DNA from 2 places in the Moritella sp. 5 genome. Region 2 is predicted to be linked to the other one. Evidence: predicted binding sites of a transcription regulator. Region 2 holds the regulator's gene; the other holds the start of a gene.
What was found. The regulator LexA, encoded in region 2, represses DNA repair genes until DNA is damaged. The targets are predictions, from matches to a motif close to TACTGTATNNNNATACAGTA.
Positions count from the first base shown of each region.

Region 1: recN (DNA repair protein RecN) is a predicted target of LexA. The motif match lies at 5,232-5,251, and genes of this name have one in related genera.

Region 1 is NZ_CP056122.1:780,714-792,980, forward strand. It holds gene HWV01_RS03605 (type II secretion system protein) at 1-373, opposite strand, end outside; gene HWV01_RS03610 (hypothetical protein) at 377-727, opposite strand; gene HWV01_RS03615 (hypothetical protein) at 790-978, opposite strand; RNA gene ssrA (transfer-messenger RNA) at 1,115-1,473, opposite strand; gene smpB (SsrA-binding protein SmpB) at 1,515-1,994, opposite strand; gene HWV01_RS03630 (SRPBCC family protein) at 2,216-2,659, shown strand; gene HWV01_RS03635 (RnfH family protein) at 2,640-2,969, shown strand; gene bamE (outer membrane protein assembly factor BamE) at 3,037-3,393, opposite strand; gene recN (DNA repair protein RecN) at 3,547-5,208, opposite strand; gene nadK (NAD(+) kinase) at 5,384-6,265, opposite strand; gene grpE (nucleotide exchange factor GrpE) at 6,526-7,182, shown strand; gene HWV01_RS03660 (anhydro-N-acetylmuramic acid kinase) at 7,278-8,423, opposite strand; gene HWV01_RS03665 (peptidoglycan DD-metalloendopeptidase family protein) at 8,452-9,750, opposite strand; gene tyrS (tyrosine--tRNA ligase) at 9,932-11,128, shown strand; gene HWV01_RS03675 (trimeric intracellular cation channel family protein) at 11,207-11,830, opposite strand.
Region 2 is NZ_CP056122.1:4,774,841-4,787,107, forward strand. It holds gene HWV01_RS21310 (response regulator) at 1-145, shown strand, start outside; gene HWV01_RS21315 (ATP-binding protein) at 251-1,543, shown strand; gene HWV01_RS21320 (hypothetical protein) at 1,583-1,816, opposite strand; gene trmL (tRNA (uridine(34)/cytosine(34)/5-carboxymethylaminomethyluridine(34)-2'-O)-methyltransferase TrmL) at 1,896-2,360, shown strand; gene fghA (S-formylglutathione hydrolase) at 2,418-3,263, opposite strand; gene HWV01_RS21335 (S-(hydroxymethyl)glutathione dehydrogenase/class III alcohol dehydrogenase) at 3,322-4,452, opposite strand; gene HWV01_RS21340 (MATE family efflux transporter) at 4,720-6,051, opposite strand; gene lexA (transcriptional repressor LexA) at 6,504-7,127, opposite strand; gene plsB (glycerol-3-phosphate 1-O-acyltransferase PlsB) at 7,325-9,760, shown strand; gene HWV01_RS21355 (hypothetical protein) at 9,906-10,772, opposite strand; gene ubiA (4-hydroxybenzoate octaprenyltransferase) at 11,315-12,175, opposite strand; gene HWV01_RS21365 (chorismate lyase) at 12,194-12,267, opposite strand, start outside.

The DNA.
Region 1 (12,267 bases), 1.0 Mb from region 2:
CACTTGAGTCTTCAAGGCTGATGATAGTTGCCCCAATGCTTTTACCAAGACGAACTTTAAACCCTTCTAGGCTTACGATTTTATTTATATCTTCAGGCGTGCCATAAGGATATGCATAAAAAAGATTAACGACTTCGCCATTAATCTTAATAGTACTTCGTTCTAATTTATTGACACCGTCTAACTGAGCTCTGTAGTGAACTAGATTAGCCGCGCTATTTAATGCCGCGCTTGCTGCACGTAGTGATGCATCTTTAGCATCGTCTTGTATATTTATAAATTTAGGCACAGCAGCTGCGGCTAATATGCCTAATACAATAATGGCGATCACTAATTCGAGTAGCGTAAAACCTTGGTTTCTCACTTTATTCATTGATTACATCCAATAAGACTTTGGCTTTGGCATAAAGTCGCTGGTATCAGACATATTTTTAATGTCGCCATTAGCATCTTTTTGCACTGGCTCTGCTTCTTTTTTAGGTTCTTCTAATTTCTTACCGTCGTCATAAACGATATCACTTGGATTTATTTGCTGTGAGCCTAACCCGTCAACGCTAATTGGTTGATCTTCAATGGCATCTTCAACTGTTGCAGGTGCTAACGTTTGAATCTGACTCATTGATTGGTTCATTGGTAGGTTTACTGGCTGGTTCATTGGCAGGTTAGAATGGAAGCTACAACCTTGATTTAATAGACAAAGAAAGATGATTAATTTTAAATGTTTCATTATTACCTCATGCACCATTGCTATAAACAGCAACGTGTTATGAATTACTGTATCCGCTAAACTTATTCTACTTGGGTTTTTAGCAGTGACATTACTGCCATGAATTCTGTAATGCCAAGAAGAGGACTTTTCTCTTTTTCTTTAGATTTCCCACCTAATATCGATGGAGCTTCAGATGATGAACCACCACCGAAACTGCTGCAACCTTGAAGTGACACGCACAGACAAATCATTAAAACTATCTTATTCATAACCACTCCATTGATTTACTTACTAAAAAAACTGTTTTTTATAAGCTTTTTCTGAATTTTAGATAAAGAAAAGCCCATTGAATCAAACCATTCAATGGGCTGCGACACTTAGGAGGGTGCCGTTCTAACTTGCGTTTGGTGGAGTCGGGGGGAGTTGAACCCCCGTCCGAAAAACCTACATCCGCGGTACTACATGTTTAGTCATCTCTATTAATTTAACTTTTTATTAAGCCGAGTGACAGGCCGAACAAAAGCGTGCTCGATTGAGTTTAGCACTTTCTCTACGAGCGAAGAGTCCATGCGATCCTGATATTTAATGACCATACAATATTAGAGACCCTCAGGCAGGGTTCTAAATGATGGCTAGCTAGCCTAAGCTGCTAGAGAGTAGTTAGAGTCGTTTGCAACTATAACAGTGCGGCTTTTTACGAGGCCAACCGCCCCTCGACATGCACCTAGGGTTTCGTGAATCTCGTCGAATCCTAAATCGACCCCAGAACTAAAATTCTACGCCAATAGTGTAGAATTGCAACACATTAACGAACTTTGTGCTTCATCATTCGTTCTTTGTCTATTTTCCATTCACGATCTTTCACATCTGAACGTTTATCGTGCTCTTTCTTACCTTTCGCAAGACCTATGTTGATTTTGACCCAAGCTTGCTTCCAGTACATTGACGTTGCAACAATAGTATAACCCTGACGGTCTACTTTACTTGCTAGTACTTCTAATTCACGCTTGTTTAATAATAACTTACGAATACGTGTCGGGTTGCAAACTACGTGTGTCGACGCGGCGTCGAGTGGCATGATCTGCGCTCCAGACATAAATGCTTCACCGTTTTTAATAAACACATAACTTTCGGTAATGTTTACTTTACCGGCGCGTAATGATTTAACTTCCCAACCTTGGAGTTCTAATCCTGCTTCCAAGCGATCTTCGATTTTATATTCGAAACTAGCCGTTTTATTTCTCGCGATGGTGTTTTCGCTTTTTTTTGGTTTTTTCTTAGCCATAATTTATCTTTATGCACCCATCATTGACGGAATTTAATGTTATAAATCTTATAACAAAATCGAATTTTATCCTAGTACTAGTCTTACTTTGCACGGAATAACAAATGAATTTTATGCAGAAAAATGCTAAAGTTGGCTACTTATTACTACTGGCAGAGAGAGATTGAGCCATTAGTAAGCGATTTAATTTTTTGATTGTTGTTTTCAATATAGGGACACGTATGCCACGGATAACGCGCAGCGCACTGTTAATGTATAGCGCTGACCAAATGTTTAATTTAGTAAACGATGTTAATGCATACCCAGATTTTTTACCAGGTTGTACTGGTACACGCATTTTAGATGAACATGATAATCAAATGACAGCAGCAGTTGATGTTGCCAGAGCCGGTATTAGCAAAACATTTACCACTAAGAATACGCTAATACCTGGGCAAGAAGTAAAAATGGATCTCGTTGATGGGCCGTTTAAAAAACTTACAGGTGGTTGGACGTTTAAAGCGTTAGATGAAACTGCATGTAAAGTAACTCTGGATTTAGATTTTGTATTTAGCAGTAAATTAGTGGAAGTAGCGTTTGGGCGTATTTTTTCTGACTTAGTGAATAATATGGTGCAATCTTTTACAGAGCGTGCAAAAGAGGTTTATGGTGTCGACCAAAATTAATGTAGACGTTATTTATGCATTACCGAAAGAACAAATTACCTTTACGGTAAGTTTAGATCAAGGTGCGACAGCTCAGCAAGCGATTGAAGCGTCAGGTATATTAGTCAAATATCCTGAGATTGAGCTAAATAAAAATAAATTAGGTATCTATAGTCGCTTAATCAAACTGGATACTGTGGTTCAAGATGGTGAACGTGTTGAGATATATAGGCCGTTAACTGCCGATCCTAAAGAAATGCGTAAACGCCGTGCTGAAAAAGCCAAAGAAGATGGGCGGATTCACGAAAAAACAGGCCAAAAAATAAGATAGAGAATAATAAAAATCACAACTCAATTTAGGTTGTGATTTTTATTATCAATAATTGTTTGTTCTTAATCTATTGATCAAGTGGCGTTGAAAAATTAGGGTTTAGCGGATAATCACCAACCACTGTTTTCAGCTTCTCACTTTCAAAGGTTAATACCAGTTGCTTACTTGTTACTTCGCCACGTCCTGTTTTGAAGCGATATAAGTAATTCCACACATCACGGTCAAATGAATCAACCAACATTGGACTACCAAGTACAAAAGTAACTTGTTCTTTCGTCATATCAACACGTAATTTGTCTACTTGATCATCTTCGACATAATTACCTTGTGGAATATCAATTTTATAAACTAGTTTTTCAAGAATTGAACAGCCCGATAAACTGAAGATGGCCAAGCCTGCAATGAGTAAGTGTTTTAAGCGCATAAGTATTTTGCTAATTAAGTCCATATAGATAGGTAAATAGTAACTCGGCTGGCGAGTGAAGTAAATCGATGTATTTAGTCGGTTTACTTAGAGGTAAGCTAATTAGAAGACAAAAGCAGGAATTAGTTCCCGCATTGTCTTTACTGTGAGGGGTTAAACTAACATTTCTGCAGCATTACTTAACGTCGATGTGGTGATCTTGTCTCCTCCAAGTAAACGCGCTAACTCTTCAATACGTTTTTCTTGGCTTAAGGGCTTCATGCAGGTTTCGGTAGTTTTACCATCGGTGGTTTTACTCACAAACATTTGTTGATGACCTTTGGAGGCGACTTGCGGTAAATGAGTCACGCACATAACTTGGGTTTTATTGCCTAATTGGCGTAATAGATTGCCAACAATAGAGGCGGTTTGCCCTGAGATTCCCACATCTACTTCATCAAAGATTAACGTTGGTGTTGATATTTTCTGCGCTGTGATTACTTGGATTGCTAAGCTTATACGTGATAACTCACCACCTGATGCCACTTTACCTAGTGCTTGTAATGGTTGCCCTGGGTTCGTTGAAACTAAGAAATTAATATTATCCAAACCTTGTGGATTTGGTGTTTTATGTTCACTGCTTTCAAGGGTTATTTCAAAACAACCATTTTCCATACTCAGTTCATGCATGCTTGCCGTGATCAGTTTGTTTAACTGCTTTGCGTATTTTTGACGACTTGATGATAGTTTTGTTGCTTGTTGATGATACTTAGCTTCAGATTCTTGTAGCTCTAGCTTGATACTCTCAATTCGTTCATCGTCACCGGCAATATTGTCTAATTCAGATTTTAGCATTTGGTGATGTGTCGCGAGCTGATCTGCGGGTACTTGGTGTTTACGTGCGAGCTCTAAGGCCTTACCTAAACGTTCATCAAGGTATTCAAATTGTTCAGGGTCGCGGTCAAGATTATCTGTGTAACTGCGAAGTTCATTACCGGCTTCTTCGGCTAGTACAACAGCTTCTTGCAAGGTATCTGTGATTGACTTTAATTTTGGGTCCATGTCTAGCAAGTTTTCTAAACGCTGAGTTACTATTTGCAACATGCTGCAGATGGTATTGTCTTCATTCTCATACAGTGTGTCTAAACTCGTCATACACTCTTGGACTAATTCAGTGCTGTTGGCTAAAAGTTTATGTTCAGCTTCAATCTGGCTATATTCACCATCGGCTAAGGCAAACTCGTCAAGCTCTGATACTTGATATTGTAATAGCTGTTGTCTGGCTGCCCGTTGTTGCTGGTTTTGTATTAGTTTCTTTTCTTCATCCGCTAAATTATGCCAATCTCGGTAACTATCACGGACGCTCGTCTGTAATTTTGTATGGCTGGCATAACCATCGAGGATCGCTAATTGGATTTCTGGTTTTAATAAAGTTTGATGTGCATGTTGTCCATGTACCTGAACCAAATATTGAGACAGTGCTTTTAGTTGTTGTAATGGGACGGGGACACCATTGATATAGCCTTTAGATCGGCCTTCTGCAGTGATAACACGGCGCAGGATACATTCATCTTCATTATTTAATTCGTGCTCGGCTAGCCATTTGTAGGCGAGGGAACTTGCTTCTACGGTAAAAATGGCGCTGATTTCAGCTTTTTTCTCGCCGGGCCTAACTGTACTGGCATCGGCACGAGAACCTAAAGCAAGACCAAGCGCATCAATGGCTATGGATTTGCCTGCACCTGTTTCACCAGTTACGGTTGTCATGCCTGACTTTAGTTCAAGTTCTAAAAATTTAACGATAGCAAAATTATGAATAGTGAGTTGCGTTAGCATACTGTACCCTGTTTATTTTATCAGGCTGGTTTTATATACAGTATATATACACTGACCCATAAGTGTAAATACTTTGCTTATAGTTGAGGGGTTTATTTTCAATTTGTGATCAAGATACAGAGAAGTGAAAGGATAGGCTTAACATGGGCTAAGCCTTTATAGCGCTGCGTTCAGACTAAAATAATTTGCTTCCCCAGCCTAATTTTTCACGTAAAACATTAAAGTAATCATAGCTTTTCGGATGGATCAAATTGAGATGGTTTTTATCTCGTTTGATGATAATTTCATCACCAGGAAGCACGCCAATGTGGACGTGGCCATCACAACTGACCATCATATTTTCTTCATTATTTGGCGAAACAACTAATTTAATCGTGCTATTGGCGTTGATGACAATAGGGCGGCTTGACAGTGTATGAGGGAACATCGCCATTAAGGTGATTGCTTCTAGACTTGGAGATAGGATTGGACCACCGGCAGATAACGAATAAGCTGTTGAACCTGTAGGTGTTGAGACTAATAGGCCATCGGCACGTTGGCTCAGCATAAAGCTATCATCAATGTAGACTTCAAATTCAATCATCGCGGGGATCTTACCTGGGTGTAAGATAGTTTCATTAAAGGCCAAGTTGGTGGCTTTTAACATCCCGTAGCGATAAATAGATGTGTTTAATAAAATACGCTTTTCCGAGATGTACTCGCCTTTAAGTACGCCCAATAAATGGTCATCAAAAGCTTCTGGATCAAGATCGGTAAGGAAACCTAAATTACCCCGGTTAACCCCGATAACGGCAATATCAAAACGGGATAATACGCGACCAGCACCAAGCATGTTGCCGTCACCACCCACCACAATGGCAAGATCCGCTTCTTCACCTAGGTCCATCAGTGGCCGTGATGCGATATTATCCATGCATAGGTCTTGAGATACACGACTGTCAACAATAACCTTGTATTGGTGTTCGGTTAAAAAATTGTGTAGGGCAATAAGGGTTTTGGTTGTTTCTGGGTGTTTGGGTTTTCCGATTAACCCGATGGTTTTGAATTCTCTCTTCATTGCCTTGATTCCACTAAGTAAGTATGAGGTCAGTATATACTTAAGCCACTTCAAGATTCAAAGTATAAACGCGATCTAAATGTCGCTTAATTAATAATTTATAGTGTGTTATTTAGAACTATTTTTACTGTAGGGTGTAACTAGGGATGAATTTGACTTGAATCTCGTGTTAGGATCCCCATTATATTTCGGTATAAACCATTAATTGTAATATAGCGTACTAATTATAGAGTATGCTGAATCGAATGTCGGAGAAAGTAATGAGCAGCGAAAAGCAAAAAGTACAGGCTGAAAATAAAGTTGAAGAGCAATTAGTAACAGAAACTGAAGCACAGCCTGTAGTTGAAGATGTTACAGTTGAAGATGTTACAGTTGAAGAAGCGACTGTGGAAGTTGATGAGTCTGTAGCACGCATCGCTGCATTAGAAGCTGAACTAGCGAAAGCAACTGCATCAGCAGCTGAATTTAAAGATACTGCATTACGTGCGAAAGCTGATGCTGATAACATTCGTCGCCGTGCTGCGATTGATGTTGATAAAGCAAAAAAATTCGCGCTAGAAAAGTTTGCTAATGAATTACTGCCTGTTATTGATAACATGGAACGTGGTTTGTTACATGTTGATAAAGCAAATGAAGCATTACTACCATTGATTGAAGGTATTGAGCTAACAGCTAAATCACTGGAATCTGCATTAGAAAAATTTGGGGTTAAATCTGTTAACCCTGAAGGTGAAAAATTCAACCCTGAGTTACATCAGGCAATGAGCATGATTGAAAGTGCTGATGTTGAACCAAATACAGTGATTACTGTGATGCAAAAAGGTTATGAACTAAATGGTCGTCTAATCCGACCTGCAATGGTGATGATCTCAAAAGCGGTAGCAACACCAACTCCAACAATTGATACGCAAGCTTAATTGTCGATATAAATAAGAATCGAATAAAAATAGAGCCATTTGGCTCTATTTTTTTATCTGATTTTTATGTTCGTGAGTATGGTTATATCATGGTATTAACCAGCTGGATAAAAAGCACCTAAAATAGCCAAACGGCTTGCGCCAGTTACAGCGGGCAAATTACCTGGTTGTTTATGAATATGTTGTTTTGCTAACCAAGCAAACGCAATTGCTTCAACCCAATCGGGGTCAATACCTATCTCTGTGGTCGTCATTACTGGTGTAACTGGTAATAATAGTGCCAAGTCGGCCATTAATAATGGGTTGGCCGCACCACCACCACAAATATACACCTCACCATTTATATCCCCATCATTATTGCTAAGCATTAATTTATTGACTTCATTCGCAACCGAGACTGCAGTAAAGCGAGTTAATGTTCGTTGGACATCAGCATTTGAATAAGGGACCGCTAAAATGTCTAAATAGCCTTGTAGCCAAGCTAAATTAAATAATTCTCGACCCGTACTTTTGGGGGGGATTAGCGCAAAAAATTCATGCTTTAGCAATGAAGTTAGTAAAGACTCAATAACAACCCCTGATTTTGCCCATTGGCCATCTTCATCGTAGCTTTTTAGGCTGTTATTTTTAGCAGTAAACCAGGCGTCGAGTAGGGTATTCCCCGGACCAGTATCATAGCCAATAATGGATTTATTCTGCTGCAAACTAGGTAAATAGGTAATATTGGCTAAACCGCCAACATTAATAATGGCGCGATTGATACTCTGGTGTTGAAATACAGCCTGATGGAAAGCAGGGACTAAGGGCGCACCTTGACCACCAAGGGCCATATCTTTGCGTCTAAAGTCAGCGACGGTATCAATATTGGTCAAGGCAGCAAGAACATTAGCATCACCGATTTGTAAGGTGAAGCCATGCTCGGGGTGGTGACGTACCGTTTGACCATGAGAACCAATAGCTGTGATGTCTTTGGCTGTATACTGTGTTTTAGCCAGCAATTGCTCACAAGCAAGCGCAAAGGTTTCTGCAAGCGGTTGCTCGATGGTGGCAAGTGTGCTTATTTCATTGTCGTTAGGACGACACAATTGATGCAGTTGAGCCGTTAACTTCGCAGGCATAGCTTGTAAGTGCTGGGTAATAAGTTGGCACTTGCCATGCTCAAATGCGACTAAGGCAGCATCAATACCATCAATACTGGTTCCAGACATCAGTCCGATATATAACTCACGTTTGTTTGGCATTGTCGCTCCTTAAATCAGCCGTTCATCTTTATCGTGCGATTAAACTGTATAATTTCGCATTATTTTCCAATTGCTCTATGATGCCTTTCGCTTCGGAAACAAACTTGGCCTTTTCACTACCGCGTAATGACTCTGCTTTTGGTAGTGACACTGTTTTTGGATTTTTGTGCTTACCATTGACTAAGAATTCATAATGTAAATGGGGGCCCGTTACGCGACCCGTCGCACCAACCGTGCCAATTTTTTGATTCTGTTTAACCCGCTGTCCTTGTTTGACACTGCGCTTATTCATGTGCAGATATTTAGTGACAATATTAGCGTTATGTTTAATAAAGACGTAATTACCGTTAAAGCGGTTATAAGCAGATGCGATAACTTTACCGTCACCCGCAGATACAATCGGGGTACCTGTTCTAGCTGCGTAATCAATACCATTATGCGCACGTACTCTGCCTGTTACTGGATGACGGCGATTACGGTTAAAACTAGAACTGATATATTTAAAGTTTACCGGAGCGCGCAAGAAGGCTTTACGCATAGAGCGTCCTGACGGGGTATAGTAGCTGCCATCTTTATGGCGTACCGCTTGAAATTTATCTCCTTGGTTGATGAACTCTGCGGCAAGGATATTACCTGTAGAAACAAAATCACCATCAATATATTGTTCTTCATAAATCACGGCAAAACTGTCGCCCGCTCGAATATCGAGGGCGAAATCGATATCCCAACCAAATATTGTGGCTAAGTTCATGATTTGTTTTGCAGGCATCTTACCTTTAACTCCTGCATTCCAGAAGTTACTGGTGATCACTGCACGCGTGAATGTTTCTCTTACCTCTATTTTATTTTTAAGGGTGTTAGTTGTGTAACCATCAGCTGTTTTATTAATGTGTAACGATTCGGTGGCGCTGTAAGGGTAAATAAGCTCAACAAATTGGCCATCGTTATTCGTTGTGATGGTTAGTTTTTGTCCTGGATAGATACTGCGTAAGCGTTTAGCCGATGACAATTTGTCTATTTCATAGATGGTTTTTGTCGATAAATGGCTACGTTGACCAATTAACGATAGGTTATCACCCGCGCGAACAATAATTTCCTCACTGGTTAATCGTGATTTAACCGGTTTATTTTCTGCCGAGGTGATGCGAGGTAATTTTAAACTGTAACGATCACCAACTTGGTATATATAAAAAGAGTCTGCATCTGATGATAGTGGAGCGCTGGTGGAGACTGGGAGTAACAGCAGTGTAATGATCAAACCAAAGATAATCAGAATGAAGGTTCGGTGCTGTTTTGGTAATTGCTTAAAACGGTTACCGAATGACATAAGAAAGCACAACCTTGTGGCAATTTAAAAAGAAGGTACATATTCTAACAAATACTAAGGTCTGTGCAAAAAAATTATCACCAAATTAATGGTATTGCCTCAGTGCAATGGTTTTCAATTGTGATGCTATCCAGTAGTATAGAGTTATTATATTTAGGTAATAAGTGTGGAGCTTAATATTATGACGCAAATCAATGATGCGTTACGTGAAATCAAACGTGGTACAGAAGAAATCCTAGTTGAAGAAGAATTAGTAGCAAAACTGAAAGAAGGTCGTCCGCTAAGAATTAAATTAGGTGCTGATCCAACAGGTGCTGATCTACATTTAGGCCATACTGTTATCTTAAACAAGTTACGTCAATTTCAAGATCTTGGTCATGAAGTTATCTTCTTGATTGGTGACTTCACTGCAACCGTGGGAGACCCGTCAGGTAAAAACTCGACACGTCCACCACTAACACGTGAAGATGTACTTGTTAATGCGAAAACGTATACAGATCAAGTATTCAAAATTTTAGATGAATCAAAAACACGCATTGAATTTAACTCTACGTGGTTAAACGAATTAGGTGCTGCGGGCATGATCCGTTTGGCGTCGCAACAAACAGTTGCACGTATGCTAGAGCGTGATGACTTCAAAAAACGCTATGCGTCAAATCAAGGTATCGCGATCCACGAATTTATGTACCCATTATTACAAGGTTATGATTCAGTTGCGCTGCAATCGGATGTTGAGCTTGGCGGTACAGATCAAAAATTCAACCTATTAATGGGTCGTGAATTACAAAAAGCAGAAGGTCAAAAGCCACAAACGGTCATCATGATGCCACTGCTTGTTGGTCTTGATGGCGTGAAAAAAATGTCTAAATCAGCGAACAACTATATTGGTGTAACAGATGCACCGAATGAGATGTTCGGTAAGATCATGTCGATCACTGATGAGTTGATGTGGAACTACTTCGAATTATTATCATTCCGTCCATTAGCTGAAATTGAAAAGTTCAAAGCTGATATCGCGGCAGATGCTGTTAATCCACGTGATGTTAAAATTTCATTAGCAAAAGAAATCATTGCCCGTTTTCACGATGAAGCGGCAGCAGAAAGCGCACATAATGACTTCACGCAGCGTTTTTCAAAAAATGCGATCCCAGATGAAATGCCAGAGTTTGATTTTGCAGTAAGTGATGCAATCGCAATTGCTAACTTATTAAAAGGTGCTGGCTTAGTATCAGGGACATCGGAAGCGATGCGTATGATCAAGCAGGGTGCTGTTAAGATTGATGGCGAAAAAGTAGAAGATACACGTCTTGTGCCGACTGCGGGTACAGCCGTATACCAAGTCGGTAAACGTAAGTTTGCACGTATTACACTTGGCTAACTGCTGATAAATTATTTAAGCCCGTTATGATGATTGTCATAACGGGCTTTTTAGTTTTAGGCTGCTAGCGAATGTAATTTACGAGCGGTGGTGTTTTAAAACAAAGATAGGTAATCTTAAATGCCAATGTACTGCGGCCATTCGAAGTGTAAATACCCCTGTCATAGCAAGTAACATCGCTAAACCTTCAGTTATGCCAATGAGTAGTGCGCCGGTATAAACCAGGCCACCCAAGACAGATGCCGTCGCATAAATATCTTTTTGTAATACCATCGGCACGCGACTGGCTAACAAGTCTCTAATAATACCCCCTGCAACACCGGTGATCACGCCCATAACTACCGCGGTCATCCCCGGCGCGCCATAAGCTAAGGCTTTCTGCGTACCCAGTACGGTGAATAAGGCTAAGCCTGCTGCATCCGCAAGGGGTAATAATATTGGCGGCATGCGATGATTACGGTTAGCAAACAAAATGGTTAACATAGACGTCAGAATAATAACGGTGAGGTAAACGGGGTCGTGCACCCAGAATGCAGGGCCTACATCTAAAATAGCATCACGTATTGTGCCTCCTCCAATCGCGGTTACGGCAGCCAATACTGTAGCGCCAAATGGGTCCATGCGCATCTGCCCAGCAACTTGTACGCCTGATATTGCAAAAACGGCGGTACCCGCTAAATCGAGTAAATAAATCATATCCATGTTCATCATCAGTAAACTTATTAATCCTTTCTATATATTTGTCCATAATTAAGAAGAGCAGAGTATACGGATAGAGAAAACGATTTCTTTTAGCTATATCGAAGTTCTAACAAATAAAGTTGCTAATATAAATAAAATTTGAATTATTAATGATGCGATTCTGAATATTATCTTTCAGATGAAATTGAGAGGGAAGTGGGTAAAAGAGGGTTATATGTAGGCATAAAAAAACAGCATAGAGAAGTTTTTGTCTATTTATAATCAAGCGTTATAAAACAATAAACTTTTCCATGCTGTTTTTGGTATTTTAAACTATAGGCTAGCGATTGATGGTAAAGCACCACTTGTGATTGCTAAAGTAGTTAAAACAGTAAAGACGGCTATAAATTCTTTCATGATAATGTCCTTGGTGTTAATGGATTGAGTACATTATGCAC
Region 2 (12,267 bases):
AGTATTGGGTAAAAAACTGACGCCTTTTGACCGTAGTATTGATATGCATTTAAGTAACTTACGTAAAAAGTTACCAGAAAGAAAAGATGAAAAAATGCGGATCCGTACACTTCGTGGTCGTGGATATATGTGGCTAGATACATAATCAGCCCTTCTTACACTTCTATCATTTTTGAAATAAGGTTATTAACACGTGCTTAGTCGCAAATTGAATCAACTGTTCGTTAAAATTTTTGTCTGGTTTTGGTGTATGCTACTACTCGTTGTTGCAGTCGTTATAGCACTACCAACATTAGATAGCCGAATCATGAAACAACTCGATCCGCGCTCAGTCAGTATTTTAAATAGCATTGCACATAATATTTCTAGCTCTGCTGATCGCTATCCGAACATTCCATTGCAAGTGTTAATAACCCCTAAAGAAGCACAAACTAAACATTTTTATTTGGTTAGTGTAAATGGCGATATCATTTCAAGTAACAAAGCTTCTAAAGCCATTCGTCGCTTTATTTTGCAAAGTGAAGAATCGCCACAACCGAAAGTAAAACAATATAAAAACTGGTTAATGACCGGACCTATACCAATAAAACTACGTGGTGAACAATTTCAACTGTACGCTGCACAACAGCTACCAGCGGAGCACAACATATGGTTAATTAATGTATTAGATAGGCCATTTCTATTACTTTTCATTACTATGTTTGTCAGTATGCCATTATGTGCACTACTCGCATGGCATATCTCGAAACCATTACAAAAGTTACAAAGAACCGCATCCGAGATCACCGATGGTAATTTAGATGCTGTCGTACCAGCGACTCAAAGGCAAGATGAGATTGGTGAATTAGCGCGAAGTTTACGTACTATGATGCTTTCTATTCGTGAACATATTTCACTTCAGCATCGTTTATTGAGTGATATATCTCATGAGTTGAGATCGCCCTTAACACGATTGAAAATGTCGGTAGCATTATCTAAACGCCATTATGGTGAGACCAAAGAGATCGTGCGTATCGATAATGAATCGCAACGTTTAGAGGAGATGATCGCAGCACTATTAAACTTATCCAAAACACAATTAAATGCCACAACCAAAGAATCATTTAATCTTGACTCACTGTTACAGCCTATTTGCCATGATGCCATTTTCGAGGCTGAGCAGTTAGACAAAAAATTCAGCCATCAACCAATTCCAGATTTGGATATCAAAGGCTTTCCAGCACTCTTTGGCAGTGCCATAGAGAACGTGATTCGTAACGCATTACGCTATGCCAACCAGCAGGTTCATTTAGCCATCACCAGCGACACAGATGAGATAACGTTTGTGATCACAGATGATGGTCCAGGTGTACCAGAAGACGAAGTTGAGCAAATTTTCAAACCTTTTTATCGCGTATCACAAGCCCGAGACCGTGAATCTGGTGGTGCAGGTTTAGGGCTGGCGATTACTGAAAATGCGGTCCGTCAACATCATGGGGTAATACGGGCAAGTAATAGAGACACGCAAGGCTTACAGATCACTATTACTATACCAATGAGCTAACCACAACATAAGAAATTAAAGGACTGCAGAAGTGGATAATTATTTATCTTCTGCAACTTTATTCGTTATAACCTGTGGGTGTAATGGATTAGTCGTATTTAACTCGGGAAACATTTTCTCTATTTGTCGACGCTGCTCCACTCGGGCTTTTTTCTTCTCGTATATTTCTGTATCCAAATCTGCAAAGAACATATTAATCAGAATATTCAAGCTAAAAGGGATCGCGCTTAATATAATCAAGCCTGCTACGATCAAACTACTACGCTTTTTCATCACTTTTACCATTAGGTTGTTAAATTTGCTATTCTACGCAAAGTACCTACGTTATATAACCCTGAACTGAGACTTTATTATGTTACAAGTAGCACTATTTGAACCTGAGATCCCACCAAATACAGGTAATATCATTCGCCTTTGTGCCAATTCTGGTTTCAAATTGCATTTAATCGAACCGCTTGGTTTTGAATGGGATGATAAAAGGGTAAAACGTGCGGGACTGGATTATCATGAATTTGCAGACGTAAAACGTCATGCTAATTATCAAGCATTTTTAGATTGTGTAGGTGATGCTCGTATTTTTGCATGTACAACCAAAGGCACAAAATACCATCATGAAGCGCAATATCAAGCAGGTGATGTTTTATTATTTGGACCTGAAACACGTGGTCTACCGCCAGAAGTACTCGATACATTGCCACAAGAGCAAAAAGTAAGAATTCCGATGCTACCAGAGAGTCGCAGCATGAATCTATCGAACGCGGTATCTGTTTTTATCTATGAAAGCTGGCGCCAGCTGGATTTTGCAGGTTCAAAATAAAAGAAAGGGTGATAGAAACAAGCTCCATCACCCTTATAATCAAATTTTTTGTAATACTTATTTCGCTAAGTTAGCCGCATGAAAACGCATATGTTTTTCAATAAACGTAGCGATAAAATAGTAACTATGATCATAACCATCATGCATTTCTAGCGTGAGAGGATAACCCTTTAGCGCAGCCGCAGCAGCCAGCATATTCGGCTTAAGTTGCTCATCCAAAAATGAATCATCTTTGCCTTGCTCAACCATCGCAGGTACAAATTTATTCGCTTTCGCCATCAATAAACTGGCATCGTATTGTTGCCACGTTGCTTTATCTTTACCGAGATAATTTTGTAATGCTTTTTGCCCCCAAGGACAATTGATTGGATTACTAATCGGACTAAATGCCGTCACGGAACGATAGCGTTCTGGATTACGCAATGCCATTACTAACGCACCATGCCCCCCCATCGAATGCCCACTGATCACACGCTCTTGTGTAACCGGGAAATTAGCTTCAATTAATGCAGGCAATTCATTAAGCACATAGTCATACATTTGATAATGTGTGTTCCACGGTGCTTGTGTGGCATTCACATAAAATCCAGCACCTAAACCAAAATCATACGCTTGGTCAACATCATCAGGTACACCTTCACCACGCGGACTAGTATCCGGTGCCACGATCGCAATACCCAGTTCTGCAGCAATACGCTGAGCACCGGATTTTTGCATAAAGTTTTCATCAGTACACGTCAGGCCAGACAACCAATACATCACAGGTACTTTACGCATATTGGATGCTTGCGGTGGTAAATACACAGCAAAACGCATCTGACAGTTTAGTACATTCGACGCATGGTTATATTGATGCTGCCAACCGCCAAACATTTTATTACTACTAACAACTTCTATAGACATGACAAACCTTTACTAGTCGTCCCGCTATGTAGATTATAAATAGCGGGACATATTTTAATTATTTATCGAAATGAATAACCGTACGGATACTTTCACCGCGGTGCATTAAATCAAATGATTCATTGATGTCTTCAAGACCCATGGTATGAGTAATGAAATCACTTAATTTGAATTCACCTTGTAAATAACGTTCAACGTAATCAGGTAGCTCTGTACGGCCTTTAACACCACCGAATGCAGAACCACGCCATACACGACCAGTTACTAGTTGGAATGGACGTGTTGAGATCTCTTGACCTGCACCAGCCACACCAATGACGATTGATTCACCCCAACCTTTGTGACAACATTCTAATGCAGAACGCATTAAGTTAACGTTACCAATACATTCGAATGAGTAATCTACACCACCGTCAGTTAATTCAACAATAACGTCTTGAATTGGCTTGTCATAATCTTTTGGATTAATGAAGTCTGTTGCACCTAATTTCTTCGCTAGTTCGAATTTACTTTCGTTAATATCGATAGCAATAATACGACTAGCCTTTGCCATCGTTGCACCGATAACAGCAGAAAGACCGATACCGCCTAGACCGAAGATAGCAACGGTTGCGCCTTCTTCAACTTTAGCCGTATTCATTACCGCGCCCATACCTGTCGTTACACCACAACCAAGTAGACATACTTCTTCAAGCGGTGCTTCTTTATTAACTTTCGCTAACGAGATTTCTGGTAATACGGTGTATTCAGAGAATGTTGAACAACCCATGTAATGAAAGATTGGCTGACCGTCTTTATAAAAACGCGTAGTGCCATCTGGCATTAGGCCTTTACCCTGTGTTTCACGGATCTGTTGGCAAAGGTTGGTTTTGCCTGATTTACAGAACTTACATTCGCCACATTCTGGTGTATATAAAGGAATAACGTGATCGCCTACTTGAACACTGGTAACGCCTTCGCCGATTTGCTCAACGATACCGCCACCTTCGTGACCAAGAATTACAGGGAAGATACCTTCTGGATCATCGCCAGATAATGTGAATGCATCGGTATGACATACGCCAGATGCGATCACTTTAACTAACACTTCACCTTTTCTAGGTAACATTACATCCACTTCTTCGATCGATAGTGGTTGGTTTGGACCCCAAGCAATAGCTGCTTTGGATTTAATAAATTTGTCAGTCATGTTCATCTCCATTGGGATAAAATTAATATGCCGTAATACCTATCTATGTATTCGGCCGGTCATACTGTATGGCGCTCATTATATTCATTTGCACAGAAATGATAATACCCTTGAAATACAAATTACTTTTACCCAGATGTAACAATAAAAAGGAAAGCAAAAATACCGCGGTAATTTCATCTTTCTTTTTCGTTAATAACGAACTTGATAACAGTGCTGTATTATCAGGAAGGCTTAAACCTCTTCAGTATAGTCGATAGAATTTCATTACATGCTCTTCTCTTGTAGCGAAGGGTATAGCAACCAAGCGAGTGATAATCCACGAGCAAGCATAAAAGTATTCATCGCCAGCCATAAAGCATGATTACCTAATCCACTGCTAATAACATATGTAGGTAAGAATATACAAACGACACAAAATAACATGCTGTTACGCATATCTTTTGCCCGAGTTGCACCAATAAATACGCCATCAAATACAAAACACCATACTGCTGTAAAGGGTAATAACACTAACCAAGGTAAATACTCAACAGCAATCGTATTAACACTTTCTATATCCGTGATCATACGCACCATACCCTCGCCAAAGATGAAAAAAGTCGTAGAGAAAAGAACGGAAAATATACCCGCCCAGATCAATGACGCGAGAATTGATTGACGATAAGCAAGGGTATTTTTAGCGCCAATCGCCTTACCTACCATAGCTTCCACCGCGTAAGCTACGCCATCCAGCGCAAAAGAGATAAACATCAGAAAATTGAGTAACACCGCATTCGCCGCAATATACTCATCACCAAGACTTGCAGCTTTAAATGTCATGAAGGCGAATGTCAGTTGTAAACAGAGCGAACGGATAAATATATCACGGTTGAGTGACAGTAAACCCTGTAATTTATCTGATGCAAATAAACGACTGATAATGTCAGCTCTATGAGGTAACGAAAACTTACCGAGCTGCTTTAGTACTAATAATAAGCCAAATAACAAAGCAACATACTCTGCAATCACCGACGCAGCCGCAGCGCCCTCTACACCCCATTCTAAATACACCACAAATAAAATATCTAAGAAAATATTAAACACGTTAGCAATAATTAATAACAGCATCGGTGCTTTCATATTTTGCAGGCCAATTAACCAACCTAATATCGCAAAATTAAATAACGCAGCAGGGATCCCCCACATACGAATCGATAAATAGGCCTGTGCATTTAGTTGTACATTGTCACTTGCTTCCGTCAGCATTAGGGCTAATTCAACAATATAATTTTTACACAACAGTAATAAAACCGATAAACAAAACGCAATTAACAAGGCGTGTGCGAGCGTCATTAATATCTCAGAACTATCTTGTTTACCAAGTGCCTGTGCAGTCAATCCTGTTGTCGACATGCGTAAGAAATTACACATAGAGACAATAAACATGACCACAGTGGAACCCAATGCAACCCCACCGAGATACCAAGCTTGTTCAAGATGACCAATAACGATGCTATCAACCAAACCTAATAGTGGAATACTGATATTTGACAAGATCATTGGCAATGCCAACGCGATGATATTTCGATGCACCGAAGTAGGAATGGATAACCACATAGACGGATTCAACTTTGTATAAGGGAGGAAAAAGATGCCAAAGTCTATCTAACTTAAATTATGAAACAAAGTATTACCTATCAAATAATTAAAACAACTCTATTTCACCTTCATCCATCGACCCTGTACTGATCGTCTTCTTTTGTACTTGCAGTGATTGTTGCTTTAACTGTTCAGCAGACAAATTTAATTAATTCTTGGTGTAACCGCGCTGGTGTCATTTGCCCTCTAATATCCGCATTACATTTATTTTTATATCTCATGTTGAGTATAGGGAAAGAAAATTAATAGGTAGAAGATGATCAGAACTGTGATGTTAAAGCAAGATTTGAAAACGATGTCTAAATTTAAAGATAGGGTGATAAGAAAGGAAAAAGAAATATAAAGGTAGATAGTCAACAATAGGATTATTTACTATCTACCTTCAGGCTCGATGGCGTAATAAAGTGTGATTACATCCAATCGGTATTACGAATAATACCGACAGCGACACCTTCAATATCAAAATTTTGGAAATTTAAATCAACACGAATTGTGCTCATTTCATCATTCTCAGGATGCAGTAAGATTTCACTGCCCTGCTGTTCAAAACGCTTAACAGTTACTTCATCGTCAACACGCGCAACAACAACTTGACCTTTACTGATATTTTTAGTTTTATGTACAGCTAATAAATCGCCATCCATAATCCCAATATTACGCATACTTTCACCACGTACACGCAGTAAAAAGTCTGCCGTTGGTGTAAACATTGAAGGGTCAACATTATAGTGTGCTTCAATATGTTCTTGAGCTAAAATAGGCTCACCGGCGGCAACCTGCCCAATTAAAGGTAAACCACAGTCATTACTGGCTTGGTCAGCATCAACCAACAAACGAATACCACGAGAAGTACCCGCAAGAATTTCGATATGGCCCTTTCGTGCTAATGCCTTTAAATGCTCTTCCGCAGCATTAGGTGAACGGAAACCAAGTTCCTTAGCAATTTCAGCTCGGGTCGGTGGCATACCAGTATTTTTAATATGTTGTTTAACTAATTCAAATACTTCTGCTTGTCTTTGTGTCAATGCTTTCATCATGAACCCTAACTGGTTTTATATACAGTTTCTTGTAATTATATACAGTATTATCAAGTTTGCAATATAAGCCTTGAGTATATCTGGATAATAATGAATTAATCGTTTGCTGGCGCTGAAACACAGATTTATGGCTACACATCTGATATTATTGGAGTAAGCACTCTCTCACTTTAAACAACAGAATGATAACACCTATGCAACAGACACCGTCAATGTTAAGTCGAAGTTTCGTTAACGGCTTAGTTAAATCTCAGTACGTACCAGATAATCCCGTTGATGCGTTAAATCTAGATTTAACACGTCCTATTGTTTATGCTTTAAAAACTAAATCGATGACCGATCTCGTGGCATTACAACGAGCTTGTAAAGAACGAGGCTTACCCGACCCACTTACACCAATAAAAGTAAACGGGGTCATCATACCCAGTTATGTTTGCTTAGATAATCCAGCGCCTCTCTTCGGCCGAGTAAAAGATACTGACGTATTTTTTGACGAATTCCAACAGCTATTACGCTTACATAAAGATGATAAAGCCCTTGATATCCAATTGATGCCAGTCGCATTATTTTGGGGCCGCGCACCCGGTAAAGAAGGTCAAGTACCACTACTATCATTAGCAAACAGTATTTCACCAAGCCGTTTACGTAAAACAATCATTGTGGGTCTTAACCGTAAAGATAACTTAGTTCGTTTTAACAAACCTGTATCACTGCGTTTCATGGCCGATCAGCACGGCACCGATGAAAAAATCGTACAGAAATTAATTCGTGTTGCTAAGATCCATTTCAGTCGTCAAAAATTAGCCGCATCAGGTCCTAAACTACCTAACCGCTACCAACTTTTTGAACAACTACTGCGTAACCCAGAAGTTAAAAAAGCCATTCAAGTTGAGATCGCTGAGCATAATATTTCAGCGAAAAAAGCGGAAAAGCGAGCCAATGATTACATCGATGAAATCGCCAGTGATTTTTCGTATAAACTCGTAAAAAACACCAGTAATTTTATGAGCTGGTTATGGAATAAGATCTACAGCGGTATCAAAGTTAATAACGCCGAACAAGTGCGGAAACTTGCCGCCGATGGTCATGAAATCGTATTTATGCCTTGCCATCGTAGCCACATGGATTACTTACTTATTTCTTATGTTATTTACAATGAAGGTTTGATCCCACCACACATTGCAGCTGGTATTAATCTTAACTTTTTCCCTGCCGGCCCTATGTTCCGTCGTGGCGGCGCATTCTTTTTACGCCGTACGTTTAAAGGTAATAAACTTTATGCAACCGTCTTCAGAGAGTACCTAAGCTTATTATTCTCAAAAGGATATTCTGTTGAATTCTTTACTGAAGGTGGCCGAAGCCGTACAGGACGTTTATTACCACCAAAAACCGGTATGCTTAACATGACATTACAAGCGATGCTGAGAGAACAAAGCCGACCAATTACATTAGTGCCGGTATATCTAGGCTACGATCATGTAATGGAAGTGAGCACCTACGTAAAAGAGTTATCAGGGGCTAATAAGAAAAAGGAAAGTGTATTCCAAGTATTTGGGATCGCCAAAAAACTTAAAAATTATGGCCAAGCATTTGTTAACTTTGGTGAACCGATCAACCTTAACCAATATTTAAACAAACACGTTGAAAACTGGCGTGATGATATGAATATGCCGGTTGAAGAACAGCCTCAGTGGCTAAACCAAACAACTCGCGATCTTGCGAATCAAGTGATGATAAATATCAATAGTGCCGCAGCGGTAAATGCCTTAACGATTTGCGCAGTAATTTTACACGCCGCGCCACATAAGGCACTGAGCCGAGAAATTTTGGTGAAGCAAATTGATAGTTACTTAAAATTACTTCGTAACAACCCATATAGTGAATTTAGTACCTTACCAGAAAACAGTGCAGAAGAGATTTTAGACCAAGCGATCTCGATGAAGAAATTCACCGTACGTGAAGATAGCTTAGGACAAATGCTATCGATGTCATATGAACAAGCTGTACTATTAACCTTCTACCGTAATAATATTTTACACCTGTTTGCACTACCGTCATTAATTGCCGCAATCGTGACAGAAAAACCACGGACCAGTGTAGAAGAAATTAATGGTAAAGTTCGCCAGCTTTATCCGTTAATTCAAGCGGAATTGTTCTTGAAATATTCAGACGATGAATTAGATGATTGTATCACTGATACGCTAACTGAGATGCAGACACAGGGATTAATCGTCAATAGTGACAGTGTCATTATACCGGTTAACGAACACTTAATGTCACTAAGACTACTTGCTGCAAGCATCCAAGAAACGCTACAACGTTATGCGATTGTACTGACCGTATTAGAGCATAACCAAGTCATTGAAAAGAGCCTACTCGAAGATCGTAGTCAGTTAATTGCCGAACGTTTATCATCGCTAAATGGTGTGAGTGCGCCAGAGTTTTTTGATAAGAAAGTGCTCGCTATCTTTATTAATAAACTCCAAGAACTGCACTACTTATCTGATGAAGGCACAGCTAAAGCCGATAAAATTAGTCAGTTAGCGAATATAGTCAGAAGCTTGACCACGCTTGAAGTGAAGCAAACAATCTCAGATGTAATACTTAGTCAACAATTTAGTGACGACTAGGTAACTATCACGTATGAGAATATTACGTAAACATAGAAAAGTCTCCCTTTAAACATTGTATGTTTTGAATAAATAAAAAGGAGCTTCAGCTCCTTTTTATTTATTCCTGATTACTCACCTAAGAGACTACATGGCCAAAATACCACTATTGAAGTTTTGTTACGCCCTCATGCACACATAAAAACGGAGACGTAATGCCACCATACGCTCCAGGCCCGCCTCTATTAGGCACATCAAATATTCCGTGATTCCCATAATAATCATCCCCCTTTTTAAACGTGTCAAAAGAATCTCGATTATTGACTTCAATAATGGGGAGCGAGCTAGACATAAAATAGTCAACTGACCATGTTGTATCATTAGCCTCATACAATTCAGCCATGAACGCCGAGTTAGCATACAAAGTATTGTATGACGCCTCTCGCCTCTGCGCCACAGGGTCATATTTATCACCTATCAGTGGAAGCTTCCAGCCATTATTACTTTCACAGAAAGCGATAGCGTCCTGACCAGATAAAGGCGTCTCAAAAGATGTCGTGTACATTGCGTATCCATAGGCGGTTTGATTATTTTTTTTATCCTCCGAAGAGGGCTGATAGGGAATGGTGATCATATATTCATCACCAACCTTTTTCCAAACCAGTACGTCATTAAAGTCTAACCCTTCAGGAATAAAAATAGATACGGTCATCAGTTCTTTATCTGTATTAGGATTACTAATAGTAATGTCGTTTGCTCCAACGTAAAGTTCAGATATCAAGTCACTATGGTCAAAAAAACAAGTATTAGCTACACTCGACTCTAAGTTAGTCCCTGTATTAAGGTTATGTAAAGTACATTTAATTTGGCTGGTCGTTTTGAAAGATACCAATAAATCATTCTTCTCCCCCCAGTAAACTTCCGCTTTATGAGGCAAAATCTTAAGTTCTTTATAATTATTCCCGTTACTTCCATCACAACCAATAAGCCCTAGACTCAGAAGTGCAGCGCAAATAATAAATATTTTTTTCACATTATTTCCCCAATAAAAGAGTGTCATATAATTAATTTTAATAACCTTTTAGTATCCTTTACTAATAATATGTAAAGGCTGTTGAAAAAAAATATTAGTATCTAATGTCACTTCCTCAATAAAATAAAATTGATTAACCAAACAGTTTCAATAGATAAGGAGATAACAGCATATTCAATTCCAAGCTTTAAAAGCTAGTAAACTTTAATATAATGAAAATTGGAATAACATTAATAATTACTAACTACTATATTAGGTCTCAAGTTAATATAGAGCAGCAATCACTTACATTTTCTAACTTAATTCAACGATAAGAAGTCTTAATGGAAGGAACAAAAATTTCATTAATGAAGCACATTTAGGGACGACTGCGATTACATTTCGCCTTTGCCTGCTGAGTTACCGCAACCTACGCTTACTATCTTTGTAGCTAATCAATGTTGTCAGTGCGCCTCTTCAGCGGACTTAAAAGGCACACAATATAACTAGGTAAACTTATTTCAATTGTAACGACAAACTACACCAATGATCTGGATATCCACCTACAAATAGCTTAAAAATAAGCTCGAAAAAATAATCATACCGACATAATTATTATGTAGAAATGCTTTAAAACAAGACTCTCGGTCGCGATTCACAATCAAATATTGTTGATAAATAAATAGTCCAGCAACGATTGTTAAGCCAATAAAGAACACGCTTGGTAAAACCAATAACCAACCTAATAATCCTAAACATAATAACGATGACAATTGTAATAACCCTACGATCAATTTATCTTTTTTACCGAATAAAATTGCGGTAGATTTAATGCCAATTTTTAAATCATCATCTCGATCAACCATGGCATATAAGGTATCGTAAGCAACTGTCCATAAGATATTTGCCACAAATAATAACCATGCATAACTCGGTACAGAATCTAATTGCGCCGCAAACCCCATCGGAATAGCCCAACCAAATGCCATGCCTAATACAACTTGAGGTAGGTGAGTATAACGCTTCATAAATGGATAGCACGCGGCAAGGCCAACGCCCACAAACGATAATAGAATCGTCAATGTATTCATGGTCAACACAAGTAAAAAAGCCAGCAAGGTTAAACCAAAGAAAAACATCAACGCTGCACGGCTTGATATACGCCCAGAAGCAAGCGGCCTATTTTCAGTGCGTTTTACATGACCATCAACATGCCGATCAGCAAAATCATTAATGACACACCCCGCCGCACGCATTAAAATAACCCCTAATGTAAAAACGAGGAGCACATCTAATTTAGGGACGCCTTCAGCAGCAATCCACAACGCCCACAGCGTTGGCCACAATAACAGCAAGGTGCCAATAGGCTTATCCATACGAGTAAGCTGTATGTAATCTTTCATTTTTGATGTCATGAACGACATAGAGTTAACATCCTTTTATTATTTATACGCTAAGGCATCAGGTAAAAACACTTCAGAAACAAGTAATGACTGCCCACCTAATAGAAAACACG